DNA from 3 places in the Desulfatibacillum aliphaticivorans DSM 15576 genome. Region 3 is predicted to be linked to each of the others. Evidence: riboswitches for the same ligand, from Rfam matches in the RefSeq annotation. Region 3 holds a riboswitch; each other region holds the start of a gene.
The links. Region 3 has a riboswitch for cobalamin ahead of ccsA (cytochrome c biogenesis protein CcsA). Riboswitches for the same ligand answer to the same signal wherever they lie in the genome.
Positions count from the first base shown of each region.

Region 1: linked by a shared signal. The riboswitch ahead of thiC (phosphomethylpyrimidine synthase ThiC) and the one ahead of ccsA (cytochrome c biogenesis protein CcsA) in region 3 are both predicted to bind cobalamin.
Region 2: linked by a shared signal. The riboswitch ahead of G491_RS0108735 (hypothetical protein) and the one ahead of ccsA (cytochrome c biogenesis protein CcsA) in region 3 are both predicted to bind cobalamin.

Region 1 is NZ_AUCT01000006.1:15,155-25,856, reverse strand. It holds gene G491_RS0106365 (hypothetical protein) at 1-505, opposite strand, end outside; gene G491_RS35345 (hypothetical protein) at 498-767, opposite strand; gene thiC (phosphomethylpyrimidine synthase ThiC) at 913-2,229, opposite strand; cobalamin riboswitch at 2,411-2,606, opposite strand; gene G491_RS0106345 (cysteine hydrolase family protein) at 3,016-3,648, opposite strand; tRNA gene G491_RS0106340 (tRNA-Thr) at 4,052-4,127, shown strand; gene G491_RS0106330 (polysaccharide biosynthesis protein) at 5,401-5,880, shown strand; gene G491_RS0106325 (response regulator) at 5,891-6,373, shown strand; gene G491_RS29685 (response regulator) at 6,523-7,011, shown strand; gene G491_RS0106315 (hypothetical protein) at 7,034-7,645, opposite strand; gene G491_RS0106310 (hypothetical protein) at 7,716-8,294, shown strand; gene G491_RS0106305 (HAMP domain-containing protein) at 8,369-8,932, shown strand; gene G491_RS0106300 (hypothetical protein) at 8,951-9,532, shown strand; gene G491_RS29680 (tyrosine-protein phosphatase) at 9,525-10,244, shown strand; gene G491_RS0106290 (hypothetical protein) at 10,419-10,702, shown strand, end outside.
Region 2 is NZ_AUCT01000008.1:13,998-24,699, forward strand. It holds gene G491_RS0108705 (hydantoinase/oxoprolinase family protein) at 1-1,022, shown strand, start outside; gene G491_RS0108710 (histone deacetylase family protein) at 1,019-2,332, shown strand; gene G491_RS33590 (HAD family hydrolase) at 2,443-3,105, opposite strand; gene G491_RS33595 (DUF2325 domain-containing protein) at 3,183-4,406, opposite strand; gene G491_RS0108725 (radical SAM protein) at 4,700-5,578, opposite strand; gene G491_RS33600 (DsbA family oxidoreductase) at 5,589-6,206, opposite strand; cobalamin riboswitch at 6,381-6,561, shown strand; gene G491_RS0108735 (hypothetical protein) at 6,736-6,999, shown strand; gene G491_RS0108740 (sirohydrochlorin cobaltochelatase) at 7,244-8,014, shown strand; gene G491_RS36520 (hypothetical protein) at 8,052-8,180, opposite strand; gene G491_RS0108750 ((Fe-S)-binding protein) at 8,620-9,750, opposite strand; gene G491_RS0108755 (dihydropteroate synthase) at 10,107-10,702, opposite strand, start outside.
Region 3 is NZ_AUCT01000013.1:126,739-137,440, forward strand. It holds gene cobN (cobaltochelatase subunit CobN) at 1-1,968, opposite strand, end outside; gene G491_RS0114370 (radical SAM/SPASM domain-containing protein) at 1,991-3,013, opposite strand; gene G491_RS0114375 (ABC transporter ATP-binding protein) at 3,016-4,251, opposite strand; gene G491_RS0114380 (FecCD family ABC transporter permease) at 4,248-5,276, opposite strand; gene G491_RS0114385 (ABC transporter substrate-binding protein) at 5,277-6,401, opposite strand; gene G491_RS0114390 (hypothetical protein) at 6,672-7,502, opposite strand; gene ccsA (cytochrome c biogenesis protein CcsA) at 7,490-8,173, opposite strand; cobalamin riboswitch at 8,369-8,552, opposite strand; gene G491_RS0114405 (TetR/AcrR family transcriptional regulator) at 8,829-9,992, opposite strand; gene G491_RS0114410 (hypothetical protein) at 10,178-10,369, opposite strand; gene G491_RS0114415 (SpoIIE family protein phosphatase) at 10,400-10,702, opposite strand, start outside.

The sequences.
Region 1 (10,702 bases), on a different contig from region 3:
CTATGGCGAAAAAAATCCCGTTTTTAAAGGACCTATCCTCGCTCCACTTGAAATAAAGAATCAAGGCAATGAGGGAGAGCGCGGCTAAAATCGGATATGATCTGATGATCCCGCTATAATGGATTAAAAAAGGATTGCAGCTTGCCAGGGCGGCGGCGAGCAAAGCCACCCGGTTTTCCACCATCATTCGGGCGAACAGGGCCGTTAAGGGAATGGTTGCAATCCCGGCCAATAAGGGGATTGCAATCAAACTGAACCGGGCGCCGCCTCCCAAGAAAAACATCCCCTTTTCCATGAGGATGAAATAATTCATGGTCAGCCAGGATTCAAAATGAGTCAGCAAAAACGGGATGCTTTTTTCAATATAAATCAGCGTCCCGATTTCGTCGTTCATAAACGGCCTGTCACAATGATAAACAATGCGAATAATGGAGCCCAGAACCGTTGCGGCGACAAGAAATCGGACTTCATTGGACGAAAATCTTCTTTCTCCGGGGTTACGCATTGATGAAACAACCGACATTAAAACCTGCCTCGCTTGTTTTACGATTCATAAAAGTAAGTGACAGGGCGGTGAGCACATCCACTAAAAAACGCACCGAAATTGAATATTTACAAGAATGCGTTTGAAAAACGCAGGGAGCGCCATGCGCAGCAAAGCGCTTCGGCTCCACCCGCCCGATTTCGCTGACATGATGTCCGTGTTCTATAAAAATCAGGCGGTTTTGTAAACAGCAATCACTTTGAATGCCTTCGACTACGCCCAAAGGGCCTGGCGTTCAGAAAGCCGCCTTGTTATCCCCCTCCTCCTTACGGCAGGAGGGGGATAATAAAGCAGTCTATCCCGAAAATTAAACGCAATAACGTTTAATCGCCCGCCTGGCGGCCAGGCCACTGCTCAAGAAAGCAGAACTATCCTTTGACGCCCGCGCTCAAGGCCTCGTTAAACAACTTGCCCGAAGCCCGGTTGGCGCAGAACTCGCCGCACATGGTGCACACCTTGTCGTCGCAGGAGGGAGAACGGTCGTCCCGAATTTTGCGGGCGTCTTCGGGAAACAATGCGTTAGCGAACTGGCCTTCCCAATCCATGTCCCTGCGGGCGCGGCTCATGTCCATGTCACGCATGCGGGTTTTTTCCGGCAGCTTGCCCATGTCGCCTATATGGGCCGCCAGGCGGGCGACCTTGACGCCTTCCACCACATCGTCCACGTTGGGAAGGGCCAAATGTTCGGCCGGGGTGATGTAGCAAATCAGGTCCGCGCCGTAGCGAGCTGACTGGGAAGCGCCGATGGCGGCCACTACGTGATCGTATCCTGCGCCTGCGTCCGTGGGCAGGGGCCCGAGCATGTAGTAAGGAGCGTTGTTGCTCATGCGCTTTTGCAGGATGATGTTGGCCTCGATTTCGTCCATGGGCACGTGGCCGGGGCCCTCCACCATCATCTGGCATCCCATTTTACGGCCCAGTTCCGCCAACTCGCAATTGGTCAAAAGCTCCTGGACCATGGCCCGGTCAAAGGAATCGGCCACAGCGCCCGCCCGAAGCCCGTTGCCCAGGGAAAGCACCACGTCGTATTTTTTCAGGATTGCCGCCACCCGGTCAAACTCCTCGTACAGGGGATTCTCCCGCTTGTTGGTCTTCATCCAGGCCACCATGGAGGCGCCGCCCTTGCTCACCAGGCCGCCGTAACGGTAGCCCTGCTTCTCCAGGCGCTCGATGGTGTACAGGTTGATTCCGCAATGGACCGCCATGAAGGATATGCCGTCCGCGCACTGCCTCTCGATGATGTCGAAAAGCATGTCGGAGTCCAGCTTGTTGGGGTCGCCATATTTTTCCGCGGCCTCGCAAAAAGCCTGGTACAACGGCACATTGCCCACGGGCAGGTCCACGGCCGCCAGCACTTCCCGGCGGACCTTGTCCAGGTCTCCGCCCACGGAAAGCTCCATGAGGGTGTCGGCGCCGGCTTCCTGGGCCGCTTTGGCCTTGGCCACTTCAAAATCGATGTTGCTGATGTCCGTGGAAGTGCCGATGGAGGCGTTAATCTTGGTGGAAAGGCCCATGCCGATGCCCACATTCCGGCACGGCCTGTTGGCGTTTTGGGGGCAGACGATCCGCCCTTGGGCGAAATGCTCGCGGATTTCCGAGGCGGCAACGCCCTCCTTGGCCGCGATTTCTTCCATCACAGGGGTTACCCGCCCCTCGACAGCCCATTGAACCTGAGTTTTTTCCATTGTCCTACATCCTTTCCCTGACTGGCAGGATGTCGGCAAGGGGCGAGAGCTCCCGCACATCACCCGGCGAAACTTCTTACAAAAAAGCGCCGCAGGATGCCGGGGATTTATCCGCTTTTGAGATAAAAAAAGCCCCAGCCGACAAAGATCATCAGCTTGGGGCGTTGCCATAACTCCAAGTTCGTTTCATAGACGCCGGGCAGGTCTTCTGGCTCACGGATCATCCTAATCCCCGCGCCTTCCCGGGCCGCTAAAACTTCAGCCCAGTGACATATTGCGGGTTTCGTCCCCGTTCACAGCGGCGGGACCGCGCCGGATTTTCGCCGGCTTCCCTTTTCAATCCTCCTGGGAGGATCACCTTGCGTCCGCTCCGAATTTTGGGTGGTGGTAGCACCGAAAAAACAAGGCTGTCAAGCGGGAATTTTCCAAAGGACATGATCCCGAACGGTTTTCAAGACCAAAATTTATTCAATTTTAACCTTTAATTTTAAATAGTTAAACAAATCATTTTTCCGGCAGGAAAAAATTTCAATAAAAGCAAAACATCTTTTCGGTAGGGCGCAGGGCTTGCTCTGCTTGTGGGCGGCCCAGGAAGCGCCGTTTGCTGACTGGATTCGTTAGACCAAAAGGCGCGACCGGGAACGCTTGTTAAAATTTGGCATATCCGGCGGCAGGCGGGCATTGTTGAATGCGTTTTTTCGTAGTCGCGCGGTCCCCGCGCAGTGGTAGTCACCCGGTCTCCTTGCTTCGTTCGTTGCGAGGCCCCTCGCCCATTTCATTTAACTTCTATTTTTCGGAAAAACGGATCAAATCGCTCCGGGTCAGGGTAATCGCCCTCCGGGTTCCCGGCCCGGTCAACAAAAGATGCACCGAAGCCTGCTCGATATACAGGTCTGCGGAGGACAGACAATCCACCGGAAGGATTATTTTTAACTTGCGAAATCCGGCCGCCGTGGCCGTGTGCAAAACCGCTCCGTGAGCCGCGGTCCCAGTGACGATGACTGTATCCACGCCTTTTTCCTTGAGGATTTTTTCAAGGTCCGTGTTCCAGAACTTGTCTACGCTGGAACTGACAATGGGCTCTCCCGGCAGGGGTTTTACCGGGGGCAGTATGGTCTCGGGAGTCCCCCGGGGCGTGAGGCTGTACACCACAGGCATTCCAACGGCGCGAGCCTTGTCGATCAGGGCGGCGATGCGGGGCACGGTCTCCAGACAACGGGGACGGCGTTCGGCGTTGCAGGTAAGCTCCTCGATATCCAGGATCAAAAGGGCCGTGGTCCCCGGATTGGGCGCGACCTGCATTAATTTGGGCGCAGGAGGCGGCTTAACCTCGCCCCACAGGGCGTCTATGGATTCCGCCTGGGCCAGGCCGGTGAAAAGAAACAGAAATATCAGGGCGTAGGATAAAAATCTCTGCATGGTCTCCTCCTTGATGGACGTGTACACGGAGTAATGAATGCTTCGAAAAGGCACTGCCATATACGCGGATTTTAGCCCGCCCCGCCCTGTCCTGGCAATTTATTGTTGCGTAAAACCAAAGAGGCCGGGCGAATGGAACGAACTCTCCCCCGCAGGCGCATGCAACGCCTGGGGCCATCAGCGCTTCCCGCCAGCCCTGGCATGCAACGACAGGAACGTGAGCCGACGAGGGCGGCCTGAAATGTATATTGAAATCAGTCAAAACCGGCGTCCGGCAAGCCTTGCTTGCCCCCCCCACTTTTCCTTCTATAATGTGCGGCTTGCCTTTGAATTTTACGCCTTTTTAACACTTTCGGCTTGACGCCTGACAAAGCCCCGTGATACATGCCTTTTCCAACATCGCGCCGACGTAGCTCAGCTGGTAGAGCAGCTGATTCGTAATCAGCAGGTCAGCGGTTCGAGTCCGCTTGTCGGCTCCAGAAAAACATACGGGAAATCAGGTACTTACACTGATTTCCCGTTTTGTTTTTTATGGGGCGTTTTTACCCATCTCAGCCGTTTTCAATCCCGTTTTGCATGCAAAATGCATACAGCAGATGCCCGCCATTTTCTGGAAGCACGCATTAACAGGTTTTAGAAGGTTCGATGGTACGTTTTTCAAGGCCGCCTGGGCGCTGGCCAGGGTTTTCGCCCTTCCCGGACGTTTTTTCAGCTTCTTGCAGATGTTCTTGAGGCGCAGGCTTTCCCCATCAAATCCCTATTTACCATTGGGCGTTTTCCTGACCATGCCGATCACATCCAAGTGTTTCTTGAGGGCGCTAACCATGGCAGGAAAAAGAAGGGGGCCGTTTTTGCTTCCATCCCCAGGGCCCTATTGATTTTAAAAATCGTTGTTCGAATTCAATTTTGAATTTTTTTTGAACTATTTGCGAATGAATCAGAGAGAATGCAACCCCCTGTATTTGTGTATTATTATCACAAAATTTGATTTAATGATGTATTTATAAATGCACCAGATAAATTTCCATTTAACAGTGTTCACAAAAATGAAATACTCCAAAGAGACATTTCATTATGAATAATTTTGTATTAAAAATGATTAAACCCCGCATTTTCAGGATGGATCAATCCTGGCGCCGAAAAATTTTAAGCGGATTTCACGCAAGAAAAAATGGATTTTTTGATGTGTGGGATATCATAGTCGCTTTCGCATTATGGCTTGACAATAAAGGGCTGCCAAGCTATATCCACCAACCATTACAATGGTTCAAATAGGTTCCCCAATTGGGAATTGTACATCGATTTGCCCTCTGTCCTATACGGAAGATGTAATCGAGAGGGCGGAGCTATACCCGCGAGGCAAAATCGGCAAGATCCATCGCAGCGCTTTTGTTAGATAATTGAATATCAACCTTATATTCTCCCCACAAACAAAAACGGGCATTTGCTAAAAGCGATTCGCGCAGCCCTTCCGGCAATATCGTCCGTTCAATCCTATCAAACACGCCTTTCCCGTCTGAATCAAACAGATGCCTTTCATCTCCCCCCTCCAACAGTCTCTCTCTGTATACCTAAAAGCAAGTTTTGACAACAGATGCAATAGATCTGCAGTCCTCACTTAGTATTAAGGGATATGGCCCTTCCTATTTCCAAAGGACTTAAAGTCGTTTCTCGGTTCTACCTTTACGCCTTGGTGGTCTTTCCGCCGCTATCTATGGGCGGAGCCATAGGGTGGTCCGCGTCAGTTATTGAGTGGCTGGCTCCATCGGCTCGGAATTGTGCAAGCAGATTGGAGGATACGGGCCGAACAAACGGCTCATGGCAGCCATGTATGACATTAACTTGCAAATCAGGGAAATGCACCCACATCTGGAGACGGAAGATCTTCTTTGCGCCGTTCAAAACCGGGAATTGATGAACCGGCTTTTTTCCGCCCATAAACCCGGCGTGGATATCGAGATCAAGTATATCGGCCTGCGCCCGGGGGAAAAATTATACAATGCGCTTATCACCGCTGGGGAAGACGTCGTGCAGACTCAGCACGAGGACATCATGGCGCCCAACACAGACCATCACAAGGCAATCGAGGGCTTGAACGCCTCGATGGACGCCTTGGTGGAGGCTGCCATGGCCGGGGACGGCCTGACTATCAAGCAGCTATTTAAGGAGATGGCGCCTGAGTATTCACCTGAAATCCAAGGATTTCAAATAGGCTGCCAAACAGCCCCATGAGGATGAAACAATGGTTAATCAAGACGCCGCAAAAATTTTGGTCATGGAAAAGGACGGCGAGTGCTCCCATCTCCTGGCCGGCAGGCTGGGCCAGCTCGGTTACAGGACCGACATAGCCGGTTCCTGCGACGAAGCCCGGGCCGCCCTGGAAAGAAGCGAGTACGCCGTGGTCATCGCCTGCTCGGAAATGCCCGACTGGGGAGGCCCCAAAGGCATGGCAGGCCTGCGCTTCAGCCGCCGTAAGCCCGCCATGCTGGTGACCTGCGACCAGGAATGCCGGGATGAGGCCCTGAAATGCCTTTCCAAAGGAGCTTATGACTATCTGCCGCGGCAGTGTGAAAAAAGCAGGCTGGAAGTCACCGTGGAAAGGGCTCTGACGGAAAGAGCCTTGGCCCAGAAAACCCGGCGGTGCAAAAAGGCGGCCTTGGGGCTGGTCTTGTCCACTCCCGCCTGGGTTGGGATTGGCATGGTTTTGGCATACTTGACGGTCTAAGCCGGAACGCGCCCGCGTCGGGCGGCGCATTTTCTCGCGGCTTTATGTCGGCCGCCGAAGGGACGGTTTCCAGATCAAGACCCATGTTGCCATGAACCGGAAAACAATGGTATTCTTTCGGCATGATTTACATTTGGAGGGCGCGAATATTGGGGCAGCCTGAATTTGCTGAAAGAATCCTCGTTATCGATGACAATAAGGATTTCGCCGATACTCTTGTGGAGCAGCTTGACGACCTGGGATACTCCGCCCAGGCCGTGTATGACGGCGCCCAAGGCATGGAAGCGTATTCCAAGGGCGAGTACGCCTTGGTGATCACGGACCTCTCCATGCCCGGTTTGGACGGCATGGATGTGCTGGAAGGCATTCTGGCCCAGGACTCCAAAGCCACCATCCTGATGGTCACCGGATACGGCACCATAGAAACTGCGGTCCAGGCCATCAAGCTAGGGGCCTTTGATTTTATTCCCAAGCCTTTTAAACTGGCTGAACTGGAGGCGATCATTCGCCGGGCCTTCGGCCGGAAAGACCTGGAAAAGCGATTCAGCATTTTTCGGGGCCTTGCCTGGGGCCTGGCCATTTGCATTCCTATTTGGATCGCTTTAGGCTACTTTTTGTACAAGTTTTTTATAAAGTGATTGTAAGGCGAGCGCCGGACCTTTAGTAGGTCTGGGGGGCGTTCGGATCCATAAGATGCTTGCCCACGTATTTCGCCAGGATGTCCGTCGCCTTGCGGGACGGTTTAATAATCAGATAGTGATTGGCCACAGCGTGGGCCATTTCCCGGGCCAGGGAGGCTTCGTCAATCTCTGACGGCACGGCGTACACGGCTTTGTCCTGGGGGATATACCGCGCGTTGACTCCTCCTGAGGGGCGTTCGTTCAATGCGTTTTCATAAGCGATTCTGAACTGGACGTCGTCGGGAAAAAGATACAGGACGATTTTGGGGGTTCTTTTTTTCATGTCCAAGAGGATTTGGACCCGGTCGAACAGACTGTCCACCTTTTTGGAAATGTTGTCGGAAGAGCCCCAGGAGATGCTTCTGTTGAACAGAGTCCATCCTCCTGTATCGTACTTGACGCGAGAGCCCAATAATCTCAAATCGTCGGGATTTTGATAATAGACCACCATGTATTTCGTTTCCAGGGTTCTCCAATCTCCCTGGGGGGCGGCGGCGGCGCCGCCGTAAAAAATCAAGACCCCGATGAAAGTCCCTAAGACAGTCAATTTTTTGTAAGCAGTAAAACTGAACATTTTTGTCACAAATCCCAACAATGCTTGATCCTCCTGTTTGACTATCGGGAGGCCAAGGCGAATGCTTTAGGCGAAGGAGCGGGATTTCATGAAAAAAGTTCTACTGTGCCTCATCACTGCAGCGGTGTGCATCTATGTCGTTTCCTGCGCATCCGAAGAACAGCCTGATCAGGGTCCGGTTGTGCTTCGCGTTAATGATTACTGCTTATGCCAAAAGGAGTTTCGGGATTTGCTGGCCCAGGAAATGCGGCTGGATGAGCATTACAAACTCACTTTGGACGCCCAGAAGCAGTTTTTGGGGGATCTGGTCGCCCGGCAGGTGCTTATCCAGGAAGCCAAGCGCCTTGAGTTGGATTCAAGGCCCGGTTTTGTGCTTTCGGTTCAGCGCTTTTGGGAATCCACTCTGATTCGGGATTTGATGGACATGAAAGCCCGGGAGATTGAAGCAAACACCCTGGTGACCCAGGAGGAAGTGCTGGATCTTTACCGGAAGCAAAAGCAGAACGATCCGTACCTGCCCGCCTTTGAAGACATGCGGGATGAACTTTTTGACAGGGTGATGGAAGAAAAAAAGACTCGCCTTCTTTCCGAATGGATCAAGGGCCTGGAAGCCGGCAGTGATGTGGAGATTTCGGAGAAGTCCCTGTTCGGGCAAAGCGGGGCCTGATCCGGCGACATAAATTGCGTTATGGGGGCTCTTTACTAACTATGGATTCGAAACCTGAAATGGAGGAGGGGACAATGTCGGAAAAGGCCATCATGCCCCGCCGCAGGCAGTATTTTGTCAAACGGGATTTTCAGGGCGCGTTTATTCTGAAGTTCTGCCTGGTGGTCTTGCTGGGCGCCGTAGCCTCAACTTTGCTTATTTTTTATTTTAGCGGAGATACGCTTACCTCCGATTTTTCCAACTCCAGGCTGGTGATAAAAAGCACGTCCCAGGCCATACTTCCCGCCGTGATCATGACCAATTTAATCACCCTGGGCATATCGGCTCTGGCGGTTTTGGTGCTTACCTTGTTGATTTCCCACAAAATCGCCGGGCCTTTATTCCGCCTGGAAAAGGAGTTGGAAAAAATCGGCGGGGGAAATCTTAAAACAGAGGTCATTTTGCGCAACAAGGACCAGGTGGAGGCTTTGGCGCAAAGCATCAACTCAATGGCAGGACAATTGCATACCAAAGTTTCCGACATTCGCGACTCGCTGGACCAAATGGCCCGGCGAATGGAACATGAAGACGCAACCGGGAAATGGGCTGAGAATATAGAGGATGTCAAGAAGAGGATTGATGCCCATTTTCAGTTGTAATGTCGGGAATAAACGCTTATGGGGTGGAAGATATCCTGCCCGAAAATCGCTTGTTTTGTCTGGGCGGTTGTCCAGGTTTTGGGGCTTGCCAGCCCCGCTCTGGCGGCGCAAAGCGACGATTGGAGCACACTGGAAACCCAGTACACCCGGATTCAGTATCTTTCCCGGGAGGATTTGCGCAGGTTCAACGCCTCCATAGACTACGGCCCCGGGCGTTGGAGCGCCAAAAGAGTTCTTCAGGCCAAACCATCCACAAGCATGGAGGACGGCTTGGCCAACAAAGTGGACGCCCTGTTCGAGCGGGTGCAGGAAATTCTGGACATGCACCCCCAAATGGGCAAAGTCCGCATCCTCCTGCTGCACGACAAAAAACATCTTGCCGCGGAATATCACAGGCTTTTTAAGGCCCCGTGCCACATACGCTCCTGGTACTTGCACATAGGCTCCACCATTTTCATTAACTGTAAAGACGTTCGCGTGGGCATTCTCGCCCATGAAATGGGCCATGCCGTGTCCGAGCATTTTTTGGTCTTTAGCCCGCCTCGAGTCAGCGCGGAAGTCTGGTCCGTGTACGTAGAAGCCCACCTTTTTGATGATTGATTTACATTCGCACATTCTTCCCGGATTGGACGACGGTCCGACCACGTTAAAAATGGCTCTGGAGATGGCCCGGGCGGCCGTGGATGACGGCGTGACGGTCATGGTCGCCACCCCTCACACGCTGAACGGATCCTACCACAACCCGCGGGAGCGTATCCTGGAAGCCCATCGCGTATTCAGCGAAGCTCTGGTCAAGGAAAACATTCCTTTAAAGGTGCTTCCCGGGTGCGAGGCGCATCTTTGCAGCGAATTGTTAAAGGAGATTGAATCCGGAGACGTCTTATCCTTCGCTGATAAAGGCCGGTATCTTTTATTGGAATTGCCGCATCCTTTTCTTCTCCAGGGCGTGATCGCCTTTATTAATCGCCTGAACGTCATGGGTTTGACGCCCGTCATCGCCCATGGAGAACGACTGCCCCTTGTCCAGCAAAAGCCTTCGATTATGGAGGATATAGTAAATGCAGGCGCTTTATGCCAGGTGACGGCGCAAAGCCTGGAAGGCAGCCTGGGCCGCCGGGCGAAAAAGTGTTGTCAGGAGCTTAACAGCCTGGGGCTGATTCATTTGCTGGCCTCAGACGCTCATGATTTGGCGAATAGAAGGCCGGGATTGTCCAAAGCCTGCAAAATACTAGGGGGGATGATGGACGAAAGAGATGCCCATCACATTCTAAGCACTAACCCCTCGTTAATAATTGGCGCCGGGGAAAATTAAGTACGCTAGGGTATTAATTAATTACTTTTTTTTTGGTATCCACTGTGATATGTATTTTTGCTGAGAATTATTCATAAACAGGCCGGTATCCACTAATAGTCTGTTATTTCTCAGTATACTTTTTGAGGAAGGACAAGCTGCGCTTGTAATTCCGTGGTGTACAGGAGGTGTGATATGAAAGGTGTTGTTAAGCCCCGCCTTGCTAAAACCGGACCGGCAATGGTTCTTCTGATGGCCGTTGCGGCCTTTTTATGGTGCACAAGCGCCTATGCGGCGGGCAACGTTGATGCACTTGTGGATAGCAGTTTCAATGCTGCGCAAGCAGCGCAGGAGTCAGGGGACCCCATTGCTCTTGAGAACGCCATGTCTGCGGCGGAGGAGGCCTTGGACGCTCTTGCGGCAGCTGCCGAGGGAGCCGCCCCTGATGAAGCACAGGCTATTTTAAACGCCTATGTCGT
Region 2 (10,702 bases), on a different contig from region 3:
GAACAATCCGTTTGGATAAGAGCTGCGAGTTTCCCGCCCAGACCGCCCAGTCCGGTCCGGCAGCCAGCGTCATGGGCGCTCTGGCTTTGGACGGGTGCAAAGGCGTGACTCTGGTCCTGGACATCGGCGGAACCACCACGGATATGGCCCTTGTTTTGGACGGCCTGCCTTTGTGGGTGCCGAACGGCATTCGCATCGGCGAACACAGGACTTCCATCCGCTCCCTGCTGACCCGTTCCGTGGGCTTTGGCGGAGACTCGGAAGTCAAGGTGGATGACGGCAAAAAGCTGTCCATCGGTCCTATACGCCGGGGCGAGGCCATGGCTTTCGGCGGCCCCATGCCCACTCCTACGGACGCCATGATTACCCTGGGACTTATGGAGGAAGGGGATAAGGATCTGGCCCGAAAGGCCATGGAGGACATCGGCGCCCAGCTATCTCTGGACGCAGAAAAAGCAGCCAAAATAATCCTGGAGGAAACCACCAAGGGCATGACCAAGGCGGTCATCGACTTTGTTAAAAGAATCAACTCCAGGCCCGTATACACCATTCATGAAGTCATTGAAGGCATCAAAATTGATCCCGACCGCATTGTGGTGCTTGGCGCTCCCGCGCCTATTGTCGCGCCCATGCTGGAAAAAGCCTTTAACATCCCTTGCGTCGTGCCGCCCCATTACCAGGTGGCCAACGCCGTGGGCGCCGCCGCAGCCAAGGTTACGGCGGAAATTTCGCTCCAGGCGGACACCCAGCGTGGATCCATGGTGATTCCCGAAGTGGGATTGGAAAGCGCCATTGCCAGGGATTTTACCATGGCGGCGGCCATGGAGCAGGCCAAGGAGGCGTTATTCTCCAGAGGACTGGCCGTGGGCGCGGACCCCGGCGACCAGGAGTTCGCCGTTATAGAAAAAGAAGAGTTCAATATGATCCGGGGCGGGTACAGGGTTGGAAAAAACATCCGCCTGAAATTAGCGCTGGTTCCGGGTTTAATTCCTGACTGTAACTGCGGGGGGCAGCAATTATGATTAGGGCGAAACGAAAAACCGGGCTTGTTTTTTTTCCCGCTTTTGACTGGGCCATCAGCCCCACCCACCCGGAAAGGGAGGAAAGGCTTTTATACACCCAGGACCAGGTCATGGAAGAGGGCCTGCTGGACGTGCCGGGCATCCGCGAATACCGGGTGCGGCCGGCTAAATACAGCGACCTGCAACGGGTGCATTTTTGCGTGCCGGACGAACCGTCCATGGCAACGGAAAGCCATTTGATTTCCGCCGGCGGCTGTCTGGTGGCTGCGGACGCGGTCATGAAAAAGGAAGTGGAGAGCGCCTTCGCCCTGGTTCGGCCTCCCGGGCATCACGCCATGAAAGTGGTTCACGGCAACCGGGGATTTTGCAACATCAACATCGAAGCGGTTATGGTGGAGTATATCCGGGACGTCTACGGCGTGAAAAAAATCGCCATTGTGGATACGGACTGCCACCACGGAGACGGCACCCAGGACGTTTACTGGCACGATCCAAACGTTCTGTTCATCTCCATGCACCAGGACGGCAGGACCTTGTATCCCGGGTCCGGCTTCGCCGAGGAAAACGGCGGCGCCAACGCCAGGGGTACGACCATCAACATTCCCCTGCCTCCCAGAACCGGCGAAAAAGGCTTTTTATACGCCCTGGAAGAACTGGTCATGCCCCTGCTTGAAAAATTCGAGCCGGAGCTTGTCATCAACTCGGCCGGCCAGGACAACCATTTTGACGACCCCATCACCCACATGAACTTCTCCGCCAAGGGATATGCGGAATTGAACGCTCGCCTTAAGCCGGACCTTGCGGTTCTGGAAGGCGGCTACTCCGTGGAAAAGGCCCTGCCCTACGTGAATGTGGGCATTATCATGGCCATGGCCGGCATGGACACATCCACGGTCAAGGAGCCCGGGTACGACAAGCATTACGCGCCCCAGGCCCCGGACATTACGGATTACATCACCAACCTCATGGGAACCTTAAAAGATCAGTTTCTGATCAATCCCCCGGCGCCGCATCCGGCAAAAAATGGGGAGATTATCACGACTTCCAAAAGAATCTTTTACGATACGGATATGATCAACGAGAACCAGGACGAACGCCTGGTCCGTTGCCGGGATTGCGCAGGGGCATTGGCCATAGACTCCCATTCCAGCAAGGGGAACAAAATGATGGGCGTCCACATTCCCAAAGACGCCTGCCCCATGTGCCAAAAGATGGCCGAAAAATGGGTGAACGAAGCCCTGGACAACAAAAAGTTCCACCACATCTTTTTGCAGGACCGCACCAAATGCACGTACGAGGTGCTTCGTTAAGGGCCAACTGAAATCTTGAAATAATACTTATGATGGGATCTCAATGCAGGACGATACAGTCAACTTGAGATCCCATTTTTTTAGAGCAATTGGGTAAGCGGAGACGTTGATCAGCGATAGGATAGAATCGGCCAGTCCATTTGATCGGCCTTTTTCCTGAGCGGATCGGTGGGCTCCACCGCAAACGCGTTGCCCACCATGGAAAGGAGCGGGATGTCGGCCTGATGGTTTCCATAGGCAAAGGACCTGGCGAGGTCAATGTTTTCGGACTCCGCAAGGGCTCTCGCTTTTTTGACCTTTTCCTCTTCAATGCACAAAGGCCCCCGGGTTCGCCCGGTCAGCATACCGTCCGGGCCGGTTTCCAGGTCGCTGCATAAAAGGTGGTCAAACCCCAGGTCGGCCCGCACAGGCTCCAGGGTGTACCGGAGGGAGCCTGAAATCAGGACCGTGACATGGCCTTGCTTCTTATGCTCAAGGAATCTTTCCAGGATATTTTTGGCAAGTTGGGGGCGGATCATGTCCTCGTAAAATTCGCAGATTCCATCCACAAAAGGATCCAAAGGCTTGCCTCTGTAGAAGCTCAAAAGAATGCGCGCCATGGCCGTCTCGGACAGCAAATGCCTTTTATAAAGCAGACTGGAGCCCCAGACTTTCAGGATGTACGGCAGGGGCGCCAGCCCCGTCTCCCACAAAAACTTGATGCCCTGCTTTGCGGAATCGGTCTCCAGCAGCGTGCCGTCAAAATCAAAAAAGGCTCCAATGCGTTCGGTCATGGCAATCTCCTGTGTCGTCGAAGAATATGCACGAATCCCGAACAAATAGCAAGGACGGCATGGGACGAAGCGCCCCCTTAGGGAAAGGCGGTTCGCTGCACGGCCTGGGAAATCATGCTCAGGCTGGAGCTGGAAAGCATGTGCACGGGCTTTTTGTGCTTTTTGCCCAGATTTTTTACCATGGTGCAGGCGCCATGGCTGTTGCAGTTCACCGGACACAGCACCACGTCAGCCCTCCGAAGGCGATTTTCCAGATCCCGCACACCGCCCTTGATATAGCCGTCGTGATACTCGAAAATGCCGCCGTTTTTCTCCACGACTTGCCGGTACAAGGCTTCCATCTTTGTTATGCCGCCAACCAGCAATATGCGCTTGCGGCATAAGTTGAACGACGGGCACGAGTCATCGCAACGATTCATCTGCATGAAGTCGTTGATCATCTTTCGGGCCTGCACCTTAAATTGCTCTTTGCCTTCTTCCCTGGCTGATAGCTCCTTTTGCAATTCCTCGCTCTGCGCTTCAAGGGAAGCCAGACGGGCGTCCTTTTGCGCCAGCTCTTTTTCAAGGCGTGACAGCCGATGCAACAATGCCGCGTTTTCCTCTTCCAAAAGGACGGCGCGTTCAACCTGTCCTTTCTCAGGGATAAAGGCGTCCTCCTCATTGACGGAGCTGATTTTGGACTCCAAGGCCGCGCATTTTTGAGCAAAATCAGAGTTTTCCTTGCTCAAGGCTTTGCTCTTCTTAACCTCGTCCCGGTGTAATTTCCTGACTCCGGCAAGCTGCTCCTCCACGGCTGACAGGCGCTTGGCCAACTGGGCCGCGTTTTGAGCGGTCTGATGCATGTCCATGTGAACCGCGCCGAAAATGTGCGCCATGTTTTTGGCGGATAAAACCTGGCGCTCGGCCGCCGCCCAAAGAACCGCCTCGTAGCTGCCGGTCCGGAAGGCGCTTTCCCAGTGATCCATGAACGCCTTTTCGTCAAGATCCCGCAACGGGGCGGCTTCTTTCAGGAATTTCTTGTTCAGCAAGTTCTCAACCTTCCGGGAGAGCCGGTTTTGGTTTTCACAGGAGCCAATCAATATCTCATGGATCTCGTAAAGCGTTTTGCCTTTGGGCGTTATGCCGGACTTTTTTAAAAGCTGCTTCTGCTCAGGAACAGTCAGGCACATGCCCATGAGAGGACATCGAAAAATCTTGTCCGTCTCCCACAGCCGCCGAGGCTCCCGGGAAACCGAGGAAAGATCGATTTCTTCGGCGGAACCGGTCCGATGTTCAAAGTCCGTGATGTGCGCGTTTAACATGGGGCTTTCTCCTTTCTCGCTCCGACGCCGAGTTAGAATATTCTAACTTAAATCCCCTAAAAAATCCGCCTTATTTTTGCGCTAAAGGCGGAATTTGGCCTTCCTATTTTGCCTTAATCGGAATCCCTATCGTTCTACCTATTTTTCTTTTTGCATCGCCTAATAATTAGAATGGGAAACCTAAGTTAGATATATCTATATACCAGGAGACCGGAAACTGTCAAGCCGAATTTTCAGGCCATAGTCAAAACAGGCGGCTGTTCTTTCAAGCCGCCTGTTTTTAAGCAAAAAATCTACATGACCAAACGGGAGGTGGGGACGGACAGCGCATCCTCGCCGTAATGGGCGATGGCTGCGTTGAGGTGGTCTATCATTTTTTCCCGGTCTCTTGGCAGTCTGCCGAACATGGATACGAGGTTGGTGGGGTGGTTGGCCTGGAGAAGAACGTCGTCATGGGCGATGCTTTTGATGAGGGCCTTTTCCTCCTCCAAAACCTCCAGTTCGGTGGGCAAGTTAAAGCTGCCGGAGAGGATGTCCTGATACAGGGGGACGGTCTTAAAAACCCCCATGGTTCCCAGCCAGATGAGGCTGGGTTTTACCTGGTTGAGCAGGTCCGCTGTTTTTTCCGCGTTTTTGGCGCCGTTTCCGGCCCCTGCGGCGCCCAGCATGAGGCTGGTTGCATACTGGATGCCGGCGTTGGTCAGACGATTGAGGTGGTGCACGGCGTCTTTGACCGTGTGCCCCTTTTTAAGATGCTCCAGGACGGAATCCATGCCGGACTCCACGCCCACGTGGAAATCGTTGATTTTTAGTTTTCGAAGCTCCGCCAGTTCCGCATCCGTTTTATTTCGAATGTTTTTGATGGAAGCGTACATGCCTATATTTCGGCATTCGGGAAAGTACTCCAAAATCTTCTCAGCGATGGCCTTGAGGGCGTCCGCCTTCAGCACGAAAGCGTCGCCGTTGACCAAAAAGACTCTCTCAGCCTTGGGGTAAATCCCCCGGGCTTCCTGAAGGTCGCTTTCAATCTCCTCCATGGAGGATACGCGGAATTTCACGTCCCGATACATATTGCAGAAGGAGCATTCATTGTGCGAGCACCCCACTGTAACCTGCAGGAGCATTGAGTCGCATTCCACAGGCGGGCGGTAGGTGGTTCCTTCGTATCTCATAAGCCGTCTCCTATTGACCGGTCAAACCGGCCTGAACCAGGGCCGTCATTTGCTCCCAGGATTTGGCTCCAATCAGACGATTTTCTCCAAAGATCATGGTGGGCACGGCGGTAATCGCCTTGGCCTCCGCAGCTTCCCATTCTTTGTCCACCGCCTCCTGGTAGGTGCGATCCGTGATGATTTTCTCCGCTTCATCAAGGGGCAGGCCCGCTTTTTCCGCGATGTTCAGCAGCACGTCCTTGGAGGCAAGATTCAACCCCTGGCCGAAAAAGGCTTCAAAAGCAGCCTTGTGGAAGGCATGCCCTTTTCCCTGATCCGCGGCCCAAAGCCCCAGTTCCTGAGCCAGCCTGCTGTTGTAGGTTTTGTCCAGGGAGCAAAAAGGCAGCCCCAGGTGGGCGGCTGTTTTCGAAAACTCCCTGTCCCACTTTTCCACTTCGGAGAGGGGGACGTCCAACAGTTCTGTCAGGGCTATGCCCTCGTCGGGAACGTCGGAATGCAAAGGGTAGTAGCGCCAGCGGATGGGAACATTAAATTCCTTGGCCAGTTTTTCGGCGTTTTCCATATTAAAGTAGCAAAAGGGGCAGGTGTAGTCGGAAAATACTTCCAGCACCTGTGAAGATTCGGGCATGCGTCTTCTCCTGATTATCGTCGAGGGTTTCCTGCGGAGCCGTGGGCTCCGCTATACAACTGTATTACTGTATGCCCGGAACGGATTTTGTCAATCATTCGCATGGGCAAGTCCTTAAAACGGATTCGCTTTTACGGTTTTCCTTGACAATCGGCGTTTAAAATTTTAGCTTTTGCCTAAGTTTTTTGTTGCGGGCCCTTTACGGGCTATAGGGAAAGCGGTGCAAATCCGCTGCGGACCCGCCACTGTAAGTGGGGACGAAAGCCGCACACGCCACTGTTTCAAAGGGAATGGGAAGGCGCGGCCGGTAGATTGATCCACGAGCCAGGATACCTGCCGCAACAAAACCGTGTTATTACGTCTTCGGGTTTAAGGCGGGGTGCGGATATGAATGTTTATATCCGTTTAATTCCTTGTTTGGGCGCTTTTTTAAGCCCTGCCTGTCACCCCGACGGGCAGGGCTTTTTTTGTTGCCTCTTCCCGGCCGGGCGATGCTCTGGATTGATTCCTGAGAACCTGGAGACGAACAATGAAGAATGATCATAAGGACGAAAAGGACATTTGGTTTCCGGCGAAAAAATACGGATGGGGATGGGGAATCCCCCTAACCTGGCAGGGATGGGCCGTCATGGTCGGATACATGCTTCTAATGACCGTGGGCGCCGTATTCCTGACGAGGCCTCCGCACGAGATTTGGTTTCTCCCTTTCACCGTAATCGCCACCGCCCTTCTGATCTTCATTTGCTGGAAAAAGGGGGAAAAGCCCCAATGGCGCTGGGGCAAAAAGGATTGAGCCCCAAAAGGCGCCCGGGCGCAATGGCCGCGCCCCGAAAAAATTACTGATAGCGAGCGGCCGGAAGAGGCACGTCTCCTCCTTTTCCGAACCGTTCTTCCGAAGGGTTTTCCGGCGCTCAAACACCGCTCACGAGCGCCGGGAAGCCTTTTGCTTTTTTTTGACAATGCCGTGATAAGGCATTAAAAGTATATAGCTTGATGGCAACATATTTTCCGTGCGCCAAAAACATAGGAGACCACCCATGAAGCCCCCCATCGTCCTTGCTGCATTCGGCACTTCCACCCGCGCAAAAGCCACTTACGACCTTATCGACGCAGCCTACAGGGAAGCATTCCCCGGCCATGAAATCCTTTGGGCATACACCTCCCGCACCGTGGCATCCAAGGTGAATAAACGCAGCGACGAACAAAAGCTCCATCCAGAAGAGGTCATGGATATGCTGGCCAGCCAGGGGCATGAGTGGGCTGTGGTGCAATCGTTGCACCTTGCCTGGGGGCATGAGTTTTTTCGTTTGAAGGATGACGTGCAGCACGAAAAAGTCCGGGCTTCCATGGGCCTGCCCTTGCTCACCTCCCCGGAGGATTGCATGGAAGTCGCCGAGGATCTCGCCCGATTTTTTGATTCCCCCGAAGACGAAGCCCAGGTGTTTGTGGGCCACGGCACGGATCACCCGGCATGGGCCATGTTCACGGCCATGGGGAGCATCCTGAAGGATATGTACGGGGATCGGGCTTTCATGGGAGTGCTTGAGGAAGGGTATCCGGACCGGGAGGTCCTGATCAACAAACTGCTGGTCCAGGGATATAAAAAGGCGCGGCTTATCCCCTTTTTGCTGGTTTCGGGCATGCATTTCGCCAAGGACCTGGCCGGGAAAAAGGATTCCTGGAAAGTGAAAATGGAGGAAGCCGGAATTCAAGTGGAAACGGAAAACATAGGCCTTGGCCAAAGCCCGGCCGTCATCCAAATGTTCGTCCGGCACACCCGAGAGGCCTTGCATTTGGTTCCTTTGTAGGCTGCGCAGTTGTGGGATAATGTAGGCTTGATATTTGTTAGTCGATTATGCAAAGACGTCCCCAAAAACGCACGAACATGTCAACCTCTCCGCTTGCCCCTTCCGCCGTTGCTGCAACGATGCTTTCTTTGTGGACATCCATTCCGACATAAAGTACCTTGTTCATGACCCCTCCTTGATGTGGCTCTGAGTGATTGAAAACTAACAGCTTCCAATTACTTAACCCACGGTTTCAAGGAGCGGGTCAACCCCCTTGGCCTGAATCGCCGCCCGTATTACCCATAATATCTACTATTTTTATAGATAAATCGTAGATTGGGTTGAGTTTGCAAAACCTAACAAAAACTGCGCCGAAACTGCATCCTTTGTTCGGCCGGGGCTGTTCCTCAAAACCGAAAATATTTTGCGTCCCTGTGACAAAAAAACTGCAAGGTTAACCACCGAAGACACGGAACACACAGAAAACGATCTTTCCGTGCCTTTCCGTGTGTTCCGTGGTTTTTTATGCTCTGTAGGCAATCCCCCTGCCCTTTGAAAAAACAGTCATTACGGACCCCGGCGGCACACTACGCTGCCGGGGGCGCCCAAATACTTACCAATTGGCCTCAGTTCTTTGTCGGCGGATCGTCGCCAAGAGCTTGAAGAATCCGGTTGATGGAAAAATGAATTCTCATGCCGTTTTTTTTGCCGTGAGGGGCCAGGGCGGCGTAGCATCCCGGGCAATAGCAATAGACGTTCGGCGCCGCGGTGGCTTTTAACTGATCCACCCGCTTCTGGGTTTCCTGGGCTGCCTGGGTATGATCCCAATTATTCCGGAATCCGCTGGCGAATCCGCAGCACAAGGAGTCCTGCCTGGTATTGGCCGGTTCCGCCAGGGTCAGGCCCGCCGCCTCGTGCAGTCCGTAAACCGCATCATAAAAGGACTCTCCCAACTCGCTGCTGTAGCAGGAATCGTTAATGGCCGCGGTTCCTTCCAACTTGTTTGTAAATTGCAAATCTCCGGCCTGAACCTTTTCCCACAACCAATCCCAAATGGAAATGACCTCAAAGGGCAATTCCACGCCGTGATAGGCGGGCCACATATTTCCGTAAAAGTTGGAGCATGAGCCGCAATAGCATACCAGCCGCTCGGTATCCAGTTGGGTCAGCATGCCGTAGGTGCGGTCCACGGTCCGGGTAAAGGCGTCGTAATCGCCGAACCGGTAGGGAATCTCGCCGCAGCATGCGTTGCGCGGGGCGTATTTCGCCAGGCCGGACAGGGCTTTGGAGTATTCTATGGTATGGGGAATGGTCCGGCCGAAACAGCCTATGAACAAGGTGTCGCGAGATTTTTCGGGAACCTCGGTCCATTTGTCCAAAATGGCCTGATGCGCTTCCGGCGCTTTTTTATATTGATCCAGAAAATAGCCGGAATCCGAGTCGCCCGTGAACATGTACTTCACGCCGGCGGGGACCTCCTTGCCGCCCTCCCGGTTTTTGGCGTTCATCCTCTCCATGATGAGCGCGTAAGGCTTTAGCTCCTGGGGACAGTAGTGGTTGCAGGTCATGCAGAAGGTGCATTCGTTCAATACCCGCTCCGGCTGCTCGCCGTTAAGCAGGCGTTTGATTTCCGCCTTGGACTCCTCCTTGCCCATTTGCATCACCGGGCATTTTTGCAGGCAGATTCCGCAATTGATGCAGGCGTCCTGGTCTTTGCCTGCAGGGATAAAAGCGTCGATATAGGATTTACTGGCCATGATCCCTCCCCAAAATAAATTATGATGATTTTATGAAAACAAAGCGCCGGACTATTAAAATGAATGGGACATCTTACACAAATTCATCCGATCGTGCAAATACTAATTCCGAATTTCCGCATGAGCCCATGGTGCGGGGTTTACTTCGCCAAAATCTCAAAAAGAATAGATCCCCGTTTCCGGGAGTGCGGCCTCTTCGCATCCTCATAAAGGAGCGCCAAACGCCCTTCGAATTTTCGTTCACCTCGAAAGGTCGTCATCCCGGCAAGGGCGATCCGTTTTTCAGGATCGTCCGCAAGCCGGGAGCGGCGTGATCTCCGGCTCCCGGCCTTGCTGAAGGAATGGCGGTTGAGCGTTTATCTTTTAGGCGCTGCGGCGGCTTGCATCATGCGGGTGTAGTTGCGGCAGAAGCGATCTTCGCCCAGGAGCATTTTGACGGTCAGGATCGCCTCCCGCATGGATGCTTCCGTGGGGTCTACAATGGCCGAATCCATACCGGCCGCATAGGCCAAGGTCAGAAAGGTTCGGTTGATGAGCATACGCTTGGGCAGGCCGAAAGACACGTTGCTAAGCCCCATGGTGATGTGGGCCTCGGGGAACTCCTCCCGAATGCGGCGGATGACCTCCAAGGTAATGTTGCCAGCCTGGATGTCGGTGGCAATGGAAAGCACCAGAGGATCGATGTAAAGCCTTTCATCGGCCAGGCCGCTTTCGCGGGTGCGGGCGATCATTTTCCGGACCACCTCCATGCGGGCGTCGACCGTTTTAGGAATCCCGCCTTCGTCCAGGGCCAGGGCGATCAACTCGCAGTCGTTGGCTGCGGCCAGGGGGAGAATTTCCTCCAGCCGCTTGGGCTCGCCGGATATGGAGTTGATCATGGGCTTTTGACTGACCTTTTCCAGGGCGGCTTTTAAAGGCTCGGGCCGGGAGCTGTCCAGGCAAAGCTGACAGT
Region 3 (10,702 bases):
CGCCTCCTTGACCGCCTCCCACACCAGGGGCTTGAGCACACTGCATTTTGCCGGATCTTCCTTTTTGGCGTCCTCGTATTCCTTGACCTTGGATTCCACCTTGGTCAGGTCTTCATACAAGTCCGCATTGGTGAAGACCGGGGTCAGGTGGTCGATAATGCAGCAATAGGAACGCCTTTTGGCCTGGGCGCCCTCGCTGGGATCGTTGATGATGTAAGGATAGATGTTGGGCAGATCCATGATGGCCGAGTCGGGATAGCATTCCTCGGACAGGCCGAGAGCCTTGCCTGGCAGCCATTCCAGGGACCCGTGCTTGCCAATGTGCATGACGGCGTCGGCCTTGAACACGTTTTTAATCCATCGGTAGTGCGCCAGATAATGGTGCGGCGGAGAAAGGTACATGTCGTGATAGATGGCTTCCGTGTTTTCGAAAAAGCCCCTGGGCGGCTGGATGGTCACGAACACATTGCCGTTGACGAATCCCGGAAACATCATTTGCTCTTTGTAAACAAAGAGTTCGCCGGGGATTTTTCCCCAATCGTGGGTTTGCTTCTGCCGCGTTGCTGCGGGAAGCCCTTCGTGCCATGGCTTGTATTCCTTGTCCGAGGCGAAAGCCTGGCAGCGTTCCGCCATTTTATCGTAGGTGAGCCACCGTTGGTCGCAGGTCATGCAGCCCAGGATGCGTTCGGCCAGTTGCTGGCCGTTTTCAAAGCATTCCTCCACCTGGTATCCGTCGTTTTTCATCCTGTCCAGCATGAGCTTGACCGACTCGAAACTGTCCAGGCCCCTGGCGCAGCCGATCCGGTCGTTTCGGGGCGGGTAGTGATGAAAGACGATGGCGACTTTTTTCTCGCTGTTTTTCAATTTGGAAAGCCTGCCCCAGTTGAGCGCCAGGGAGACCATTTTTTTGCTGCGGTTTTCAATGGGCTTGTACCGGCTGAGCAGGGCCCCCGTGACCGGGTCAACGTCCTCTTCCTCCCGGCTGGCTATGGGTACGGTAATAAGGGCGCCGTCAAATTCAGGCTGGGCCGCATTGAACGAAACCTCCATGGTTTTCATGCCCTGGACCGAAGCCCGCCAAACCTCTTGGGGCTGCATGGTCATCATGGCCTGGATGACCGGAACGTTCATGGCGGGATAGAGTTTTTTGTACTCTTTGGAAACCATGGTGAGGGCGAACATCATGGGGTTGATCAGGACGTCAATAACGGACTTTCCGTCCTCCATGAAAAAATTTTCCACCACGTAATCCGAGCCCCGGTTTTTAACCACGACGTCCTTAAACCGTTGGTGAAACACGGGGATGACGTTGGCGCCCCGCCGCTCTATTTCCCGTATGATTGCGTCAATATAGGCCAGATTGTTGTTCACCCAATAGGATTGATAAAACCACAGGCCCACCGTCAGCCTGCCAGGGCGGATATTTTTCTCCTTATACTCCTCAATAGAGGGGATGCCGGGAAAATCCGGGTGGTAGATTCCCTCCTGGGGCAAAACCTCGGGCAAAGGCGCGTCGGGCGCCCGTCTGTCCAAAAAGGCTTCCAGATACCGCATGAGGGAACAAAAATTCATGGCGCCGCCGTAGGAAAGATAGGCGCAGATATCCTTCCATTCCGGGGAGTCGAATCGGGTGGAGTACTCCTGAGCCAGAGCCATGGACTCTTCGTCTCCGCCCGTGGGTTGGACGTGCAGCAGGGGCTTGGCCCCGTCTTCCATTTCCATGGCAGCCATCATGGCGTCCCAGGCCGGGCAGGATTGCTTTCCGCCGTGGAGGCCTATGATAACAATATCGGAAGTCATGGCGCGCTTGACAAAGGAATCAATTTGCCTTTGATCGAAAAGCTGGCTTTGGGTCCGGGCGAAAACCCGGGCCAGGCCGCCCTGGCCCAGAAAACGTTGAATTCCCCCGGACAAGGATTGGATCTCCATGGAAGTGGCGCTGAAATAGCAAAGGCTGAATTGGCTCATAATCTTTTCCCTGATAGCATGGCTACGCGGCCGAAGCCTCTTTGTGCAGCTTGAAAAGGGTTCTTGTCATAACGCAGGATAAAGGCGCTCCGGTTTCCTTGTTGTAATAGAGGCGGGAGGGGCATTCTCCCGGGCAAACCTCCCTGGCCTCGCAGGTGCGGCATTCCTTATAAATGGAGTGCTTGATCAGCGCTGTGCATATGAGGGGCGCTGCGCCCTCCATGATGTTTCCCTTAAAAAATGCCGGATCTCCAATAGCTTGCCCGCAGGGATAAACCCCGCCGGCAGGACTCACAGCCAGGCTTTGCCCCAGTTGAGCGCGGCAATAGGCCTTTGTTTTTCGGTTTGAAGAAGGGCGAAACAGCCTTTCGGCCTCCCGGAGGGCAATGGGGCTTTTCCTGCGGGCGTTTACAAAGTCAAGGCAGCGCTGTAGATCCTCAAGCCCGTCAACCAGCGCTTGATGAGAAGGCGGAAAAACACCGGACTTTGGTTGAGATCCTTTGCGAACCAAAAGATCCAAAGCCATGCCCTGGATGGTGGGGAACGCGGCCAGAAGCAGGGCGGTTTTGCCCAAACTGGCGGCGTTATCCGCAGTAACCACGGTGGTGGTTCGAAACGGTACGTTACGGTCGGTAAGGAGCGCCAGGTTGTTCAAGGTCTGCTCGGCCTTTCCCCGCAATTTGTTGTGGATATGGATGGGGCCGTCCAAAGAAACGCCCAATTGGACCTTGTGTGTGAGCAAGGCCCGGGCAATATTGTCGTCAATAAGCGTTCCGTTGGTTTGCAGGCCAACGCTGGCCTGAACCTTTGATTTTTGGATGTAATCCAGAATTTCCAGAACCACGTCCCAGGCCAGTAAGGGCTCTCCGCCCGTGATTTGAATGTGGAAGCTCTCGCCGCCGGCGGCCGCCAGGTCAATGGCCGTTTTCGCCCATTCGGGCTTCATGACATCGTTATTGGGTTCGCCCCTGTAGCAATATTTGCAAGCCAGGTTGCACTTGCCGGTGACCGAAAGGGTCAGGTATTTGATGGGGCGGTTTTCCATGGTCATTCTCCATGCAGCCCGGGCCGGCTGGCGGCCAGGAGCTTTTCCAACAGTTCGGTGGCGCTGTTGCACAGGATTATGGACGAAGAGTCCTTACCGTAGATGGATTGTGCGTCCTGTTTGGAGCGCAGGGAGAACACGGGCTTATGGGCTGAGAGGGCCGCCTGGATCAACCGGGTGTTATTTCGGTTGGCCGGGCCGATTTCGTAACCGGCGTCCACAATCAGGTCTGCGCGGAGTGCGGATTTCAGGGCGTTATCCAGGGAATCGCCGCCCACGGGCTCCTGGGGGCTTTGGATAAAGCAATCGGCTCCGATGGCGGAAGCCACAAAACAGTCCAGGTCGTTGGCGTGCACGACTCCCGCGGCCAGGGAGAATCCGTGCTTGGAGAGAAGCCGGAACAAACCGGCCCCGCTTCCCATGCCGGAGTTTACAAAAACCTTTTCCCGGCTGGCTTTGGGGCGCATTTCCAGTGTGCACAGGCTCGAGTCAAAGCTGGCGTCTTCGAATTCATAAAGCTCCGCCACCCGGTTTTCGGAAAGCACTTGCTCCGTGGGGCCGGAGCGGGCCGCCCTGCCCTTTGCCACGCACACGGCTATGTCCGACACCCTGGCGGCCACGTCCACGTCGTGGAGGGAGGCGGCCACGGCCAGCCCTTTTTCCCGGCAAAGCTGGCGTAAAATACCCATGACCTCCATGCGGTGTTTCAGGTCCAGGTGCATGGTGGGTTCGTCCAAAAGAATGATTTCCGGCTCCTGAGCCAGGGCTCTGGCGATGGAAACCTTTTGGCGCTCCCCGTCGGAAAGCTCGCCCATTTGCCGATGGGCCAGGTTTGCCGCTTTGACCCATTCCAGGCATTCCCTGACCACTTCCAGGTCGCGGCCCGACAACCGGCCCATAAATCCGGTGTGGGGGTGGCGTCCCAGAGAGACGAATTCAAACATGGTGAAGACGCCGGGGTTGACCTTTTCGGTCAATACCACGGAAAGGCGCTTGGCCAGAGCGGAAGCGGAGTAGTCGTACAAATTTTTCCCCTGCAGAAAAATTTTACCCCTTACAGGGGGAAGCAAACGCGCTAAGGTGCGCAGGAGGGTGGTTTTACCGGCCCCGTTGGGCCCCAGGAGCGCCGTAAATGTCCCGGGCGGAAAAGAAAGATCCAGGCCGTAAAGAACTTCCTTGTTTCCATAACCCACACAGAGGTCTTGAGTAAAAATGGCTGCATCGGGTTTACCATTCATGAGACCACCCTCCTGCGCAACAGTAGTCCGATAACAATGGGCGCGCCGAAAAAGGCCGTGATGGCCGATATGGGCAATTCCACCGGTGAGAACAGCAACCGGGCAAGGAGGTCGCAAATACCGGTAACCACTGCTCCCAGCAGGGCCGCCCCCGGCGCCAGTACATTGTTATCCGAGGTCCTGAAAACCAGCCTGGCCATATGGGGGACCGCCAGGCCTATGAAGGCTACAGGACCGGCCATGCCCGTCACCATTCCGGCGAGGGCGCAGGCCGCTAAAAGGATGAGGATGCGGAACAAGCGAATATTCACTCCCATGGAAGCCGCATATTCCTCACCCAGCAAGAACGCGTTGAGGGGCTTGGAAAGCAGATACACGCCGAACGCGACGGCCCCTCCACCAAAAAACAAAATATATATTTCGGATTGATGAAATCCCGAAAAACTGCCTAATTGCCACAAAACAAAGCCCTTGACCTGCTCCTTTTCAGCGAAGGCCACCAAGATGCTGGTCACCGCATGGCAAAGGTAGCCGATCATGAGGCCAAGGATTAAAAGCGTCACCCCCTGGCGAATCCTGGAAGCTGCGGCAAGGACCAGCATCATGACCCCATAGGCTCCTGCAAAGGCCGCCAAGGTGGTGAGATAAGGCGCAATTTGCGTCAGGCCCAATTGAAGGGAGGTAAGCATGACCAGGCTCACCATGAGAGTGGCGCCGGAGGAGATTCCCAGGATATAAGGCCCGACCACAGGGTTCCGGAAATATACCTGGAGCAGCAGGCCGGCTATGGCCAGGTAGGCGCCGCCCATGGCGCTTGCCAGGGCGCGGGGAATGCGGATTTTCCACAGGATGGTTCCCAACGTGCTCGCGTCGTCCCCGCTCATGATGATGTGCATAGCCTGGCTGAAGTCGATTTTCACCGAGCCCAGGAATATATTGGCGCATAAGACGACCATCAAGGCGGCGGACAAGCCAATAAACCCGGCGGTCCATCGTTGTTTGGATATTTGTGCAAAATCTTCCATCTAGGCGTCTTTCTCGGGCAGTTCGGTAAAGTACTTCCGTTCATAATCAGGGTACAAATCAGGGTGCACAATGGCGGCGATTTCCAATAAAATTTCGTCCAATTTGTCCCCGGATTGAGCGTAATGGGGCAAAGGCGCGAACACCTTGCCAGCATGCAAAGGCTGTATGGCCGACATGGACGGGTTGGTTTTGGCCAGGGCTTCCTTGGACGTGGCGCCCGTCAAGGGCGTGCGGTAGGTAAAGAGGATTTCCGCGTCTTCGCCGCCCGTCAGGAATCGTTCCATGGAAATCTCGATGCACGAGGCGCCGAACACGTCGTCAAATACATAGTCCCCCATGGCCAGGCCCACCAACTCGCCAACCCAGGCGTTGCCCGGCTCTACCAGCACGCGTTTTTCGTAGATGTCGCCCCACATGACCTTGGGGTGCTCATTCGTTTGGGCCGCTTTTTCCGCGATTTCCTGCAGGACGCCGGCCACCTGGCCGAAATATTCCGAGGCTTCCGTCTCCCTGCCGAAAAAGGGCGCCAAAAAATTTACGAACTTCATTTTGGCGTTTAAACACATGGCCACGGGCGTGGAGGTGATGAGGCACGGAATGCCCAGGTCCTCCAAAATAGGGATGACGGAGTGATCCCAGGTCATGACCATTTCCGGGCTGGATTTTTTAAGCACTTCAAAATCTATGGAATTATAGCTTCCCAGGTAGGCGATCTTGCCGGATTCCATGCCTTGAACCACTTCCGGGATGACCCATTCGTCCTGGGGAGCGGTCACGCCCACCAGCACGTCATCGATGACGCCCAGAACCTTGAGGATGGAGATGTCAAAATATCCATAGGCGGCCACGCTGCGCACCGGGGTTTCCACGATCCGGCATTTGGGAAAGCCTTCCAAAGGGGGCTTGCCGCAGGGAACCAGCAAAAATTCCCGCTTGGCGCCGTCCCGAACCTTTACGTAGCCGTCGTCCAGGTATTCCAAGGAAAACTCGCCCAGGGCTAAAAAAGAGGCTGGCGTGGGCGCGGCCTTTTCCGCATGTTTCTCCTGGATGGAGGCTTCGGATGAGGAATTACAGCCGGTGCAAAGCAGCAGGGCGGCCGTAAAGATGCAAATGAGGGCGGACAAAAAAATCGAAGCCCTGGCTCCAAGTCCTGGGTTTGAAGTGTCGTGAAAAGGTAGCCCGGGAACCTTCGTCCCTTCCCCCCTGGCGGGGGAAGGACAGGATGGGGGGAAACGGTTTTCCTTAACTGATGACCATCACCCCCACCCCAACCCTCCCCCGTCAAGGGGGAGGGGGTTTTGGAAGCGCCTGCTTTGCCGTACGTTTCATATTCGCTGGCAACACATTTTTGCCTAAGCGAGAAGTGATTTGTTTTTGAGCGTTGTGTAATAAAACTAAGCATAACTACCCCGCATATGCCTTTCACCCCAGGGGGTGATGGAAAAAACGTAAAAAATCAGGCCCAGAACGAAAAGGGCCATGCCTGCATAGTAAATGGGGATGCCGGGGTCCTGGCGGACCGTCAATCCCACGTATTTGCGCCGAACCATGCCTCCTTCGGACCGGGGCGCAAATTCGGCCATGTGCGCGGACAGGCCCTGAAACCGGGCGGGGCGGTTGACGCCCGCCCGGGCGGTTTTGGTTCGGCCCTGGGAATCCTGAAAAAGGAGCGACGCGGTCGCGTTGATGGCGCGGCCGTCAAAGGGGGCCATGCGCTTTCCCCGATAGGTCTGGGTTTGCAAGCCGGTCAGGGTAATGGTTATGGACGTGTTTTCCACCCTGGTCGGCCGGTCGGGCAATAGGATCAGGCTGGTCACCGTATTGGCGAAGATGTAACTGGTCAGATACCCGGCCAGGATGATGATCAAGGCGTAATGCATGATGTGCGGAGACAGGCGCAAAACCAGGGACGTCCGGCCGGGAAGCCTCTTCCTGTTGCGCCAGATGGCGTTCACCCTGTCCGTGGTGCACACAAAGGTGTTCAGGCAGAGCAAAGCCAGCAAGCCCAGCAGCAGGAAAAACCACCACGTCACGGAGAGATGAGCCAGCCCCCAGGTTTTGGCCCAGGAAATCAGCGAGAGATCCTGCAGGGGCTTGAACACATGCACCTGGCTTCTGATCAGAAAGTATCCTAATCCCGCGCACACGCAAAGGTTCGTCATGCACACGAAGGTGAGACGCACGCTCGCCAGGGCATGCCAACTTTTTTTTATCAAGGCATCCATGTCGGCGGAAACAACCTCCCCATATCCGGTAAGCACGCGAACACAAAGGCGACGACCGCTCCAAATACGGCGGCCCAGGCGATGCGATGCGTTTCAAAAAAGCGTAAAAGATCCAAGTGAAGAAACAGGGCGTAATAAAACCACACGACCATGCCCGCGATGACGGCCGGGTCCTCCCATACTATGGGGGCGCCCCACCCCAGGTAGGACCATAATTCCCCGCTGAACATGGACGCGGTGAACAAGGCAAAACCCCAGACCGTCCACTTGCGCCAGGATTTCTTCGCGGCCATGGCCGGGCGCTCCCCCTCTGGGGAAAGCAGCCAGGCGCCGGCAATGCCTGCGGCGGCGAAAAAGCACGCCCGGGCGCCTGCGCCCAGCAGCATGAACAGAAATGCGAAAACGGTTCTCGTCTGAAGAAAAGGCAGGTAATGGTCTTTGGGAAAAAATAAGGCCAGCAGGGATAATGCAGCCAGGATAACGAAAAACAGCCTGCGTTCCTTGTCGCCGGCGAACGGCCGGAACAGGCAAATGCCCGCAAAGGCCCAGACCGCAAAATACGGGGCCTGATACAAGGCCAATAGCGGATGCCATTTCACCAGGCGCAGAATGCACGAAATTCCAGCCAGGAGAAATCCCAACCCGACAAAGGATTTTGCCAGTGTTTTCACTGAAAGAAATGACGATAGGGCGGCTGCGCAATGCGCTATGCACCCCAAGAAAAATATGGCTTTAAAAACAGCAGGTTCCATGATCCAAAATAAAAAGCCCTGCCTGTCGGGGAACAGGCAGGGCTGGATATGCCCTACAAAGCGAAGATCACGGATATAACGAATCCGCATCCCGCCTTAGACCCGAAGGCGAATGGAACGGCAACGGTTACGGCAGGTTTCCTGGCTCGTGAATCGTTCTACTTGCCGCGCCTTCCCATTTGCCTTGGCAAACAGTGGCTTGTGCAGCTTTCGTCCTCACTTACAGTGGCGGGTCCGCAGCGGATTTGCACCGCTTTCCCATTTTAACCCCGAAGGGTCCGTAACGACTAATTTTGTTTGGCTATAAAGTTTTTCCACGCGCTCTGTCAAGGAAAAACGAACGGGATGCATAAATTGCGTCAATGCGGCCTATGGGTAAAAGGACGATAAATCAGGCCGTCCGCTGATTTTGCCAGACGGCCTTTAAAAAGGCCATGGGGCTGGGGTAGACGCTAAAGGCACTGGGTCCCCGCCAATCGCCGTCCACGGCCTGCCGGTACTCAGCAAAGCAAAATTTTTCCATAAGAATAGGAGCGCATTATTGCGAGTTGGAGGAGTTAACAAAAGCCCGTAATCAGGCTGCGACCACCGCCTGGCAGAAAAGGTTGGTCAACTGTTCGATTTCCTTCATTTTATCGAAGCGGTTGTCCTTATCCATGATAACCCAGCGGAGCGCCATGTGGCTGAAAGCGCCCAAAAACATGTTTCTGAAAACATGGGGGTTGATGTCGGTTCTAAAGTCGCCCTGTTCCTGGCCTTCCTTGATGATGTCCTCCAGGGTTTTGATGTAGGTCATAAAAAGGTCAAAGGCCTTGGAGCCGTAAAACCTTTTATTCAATTGGACGTCCAGGAGAAAGACTTGCAGAAAGTCCCTGTCGGGCAGGTACAGCCAAAAATGGAATTTGATGAACCTGCGGAGCTTGGACAAGGGCGGTTTGATGATAAAGGCCTCGGACAACGCGTCCACGTGGGCCTGTAGGCGCTTTTCCGGGATGGAAAGCAGGAGGTCTTCCTTGTTTTTAAAATAATCGTATATGGTGCCTTCCGCCACTTCCGCCAACTGGGCGATTTCAGTGATTCTGGCCTTGCCGAAGCCTTTTTGCGAGAATACCTCCAGGGCGGCCTTGAGTATGCGGGGCTCCTTGTCGTTGTTGGCATCGCGCTGTTTGACGGAAATCATGGCCAGAATGAGCGTCATGATGTCGTCGAAGTCCTTGATGCTTTCGTCCAGTTCGCCGATGGCCAGTTTGCTGACCGCCTCGAAATCCACCAGGCCGTAAACGCATTCCCTGAGCAGATACAGGTTGATGTCTTTTCGGAACACGCCTTCCTGGATGCCGCTTTTCAGAATATCCATGAGGACAGCGGCGTGCTTTCTCATGACCTGATAGCCGGGCGTGGAGTAAAAGGCCTTGTTTGAACGGCATTCGAACAAGAGGGTTCGTACGTATCCGGGGTGGGTGTCGTTGTATTTGAGGCTGTACCAGATGAATTTGCGAAGCCGGGATTCCGGGTCCCTAATCCCTTCCAACTGCTCGTCCAGTTGGCACAAGGACTCGTTCATTCTTTCCGTAGCCACGGAAAAAAGCAGGTCTTCCTTGCCTTTAAAATACTGATACACCAAGGAATCCGCCACGCCCGCCTTTTTGGCGACCTTGGCGATGGTGGCGCCGGCGATGCCCGATTCCGCGATCAGTTCTTCGGCTGCTTTTAGTATACCGTATTTATTGTCGCTCATTTCAAACTCTACGAAGCCTTTTATCAAACTTGAACTGGCGTACAGCAATACCTCTAAATTGAATTGGTTTCAAGGCCTTCGATGGCTATGAGCCATGATTATGAGAGAAAAGTTAAGCGATTTTTCCGGATTGGTCGCGTTGGAGCCCGGACGCCCTGCAAAACGGCGCCCGGGCAATAGTTATTTTATGAGGATTCCAACTCCTTCAGGATCATGTCAGCGTACAGCATGGCGCTGGTGGAAGCGCCGTTGGCCGCCAGGCCCCTGCCGATATAGGCGTCCCCTGCTTTTTGATCGGCTTCCCTGGCAAGAATGGCGGACGCGCCAAGCCCGCCGATGCCTGCGCCGACGATTATAGTATCGTACTTAGCGCTCATGATTCGCTGCCTCCTGAAAAAGTAACAGCGTCAGATTACGGGGCACGCATAAGGCGTTTTGAAATCCACGGGCGCGTTCCGGTCTCTGTACTCCAGGGATATGCAACGCTTGATGTATTCCTTTTCCTGCATGCCTGTGGCGCCCCCCATAATAATGCAGGCGTCAACCGGCTTCATCCGGCCGGGTTCCAGGGCGATTATCGCCGCGTCATCCTGTACTGTATTTTCCTGAGCGATTAATGTTAACAAGGCTTCCGGGACCTCATGCACCTCCGGGACCGGAGGCGGCGCCGCGCCGTTAACCCGCCGCCCGAAGCAGGCGTTCATGGCGCT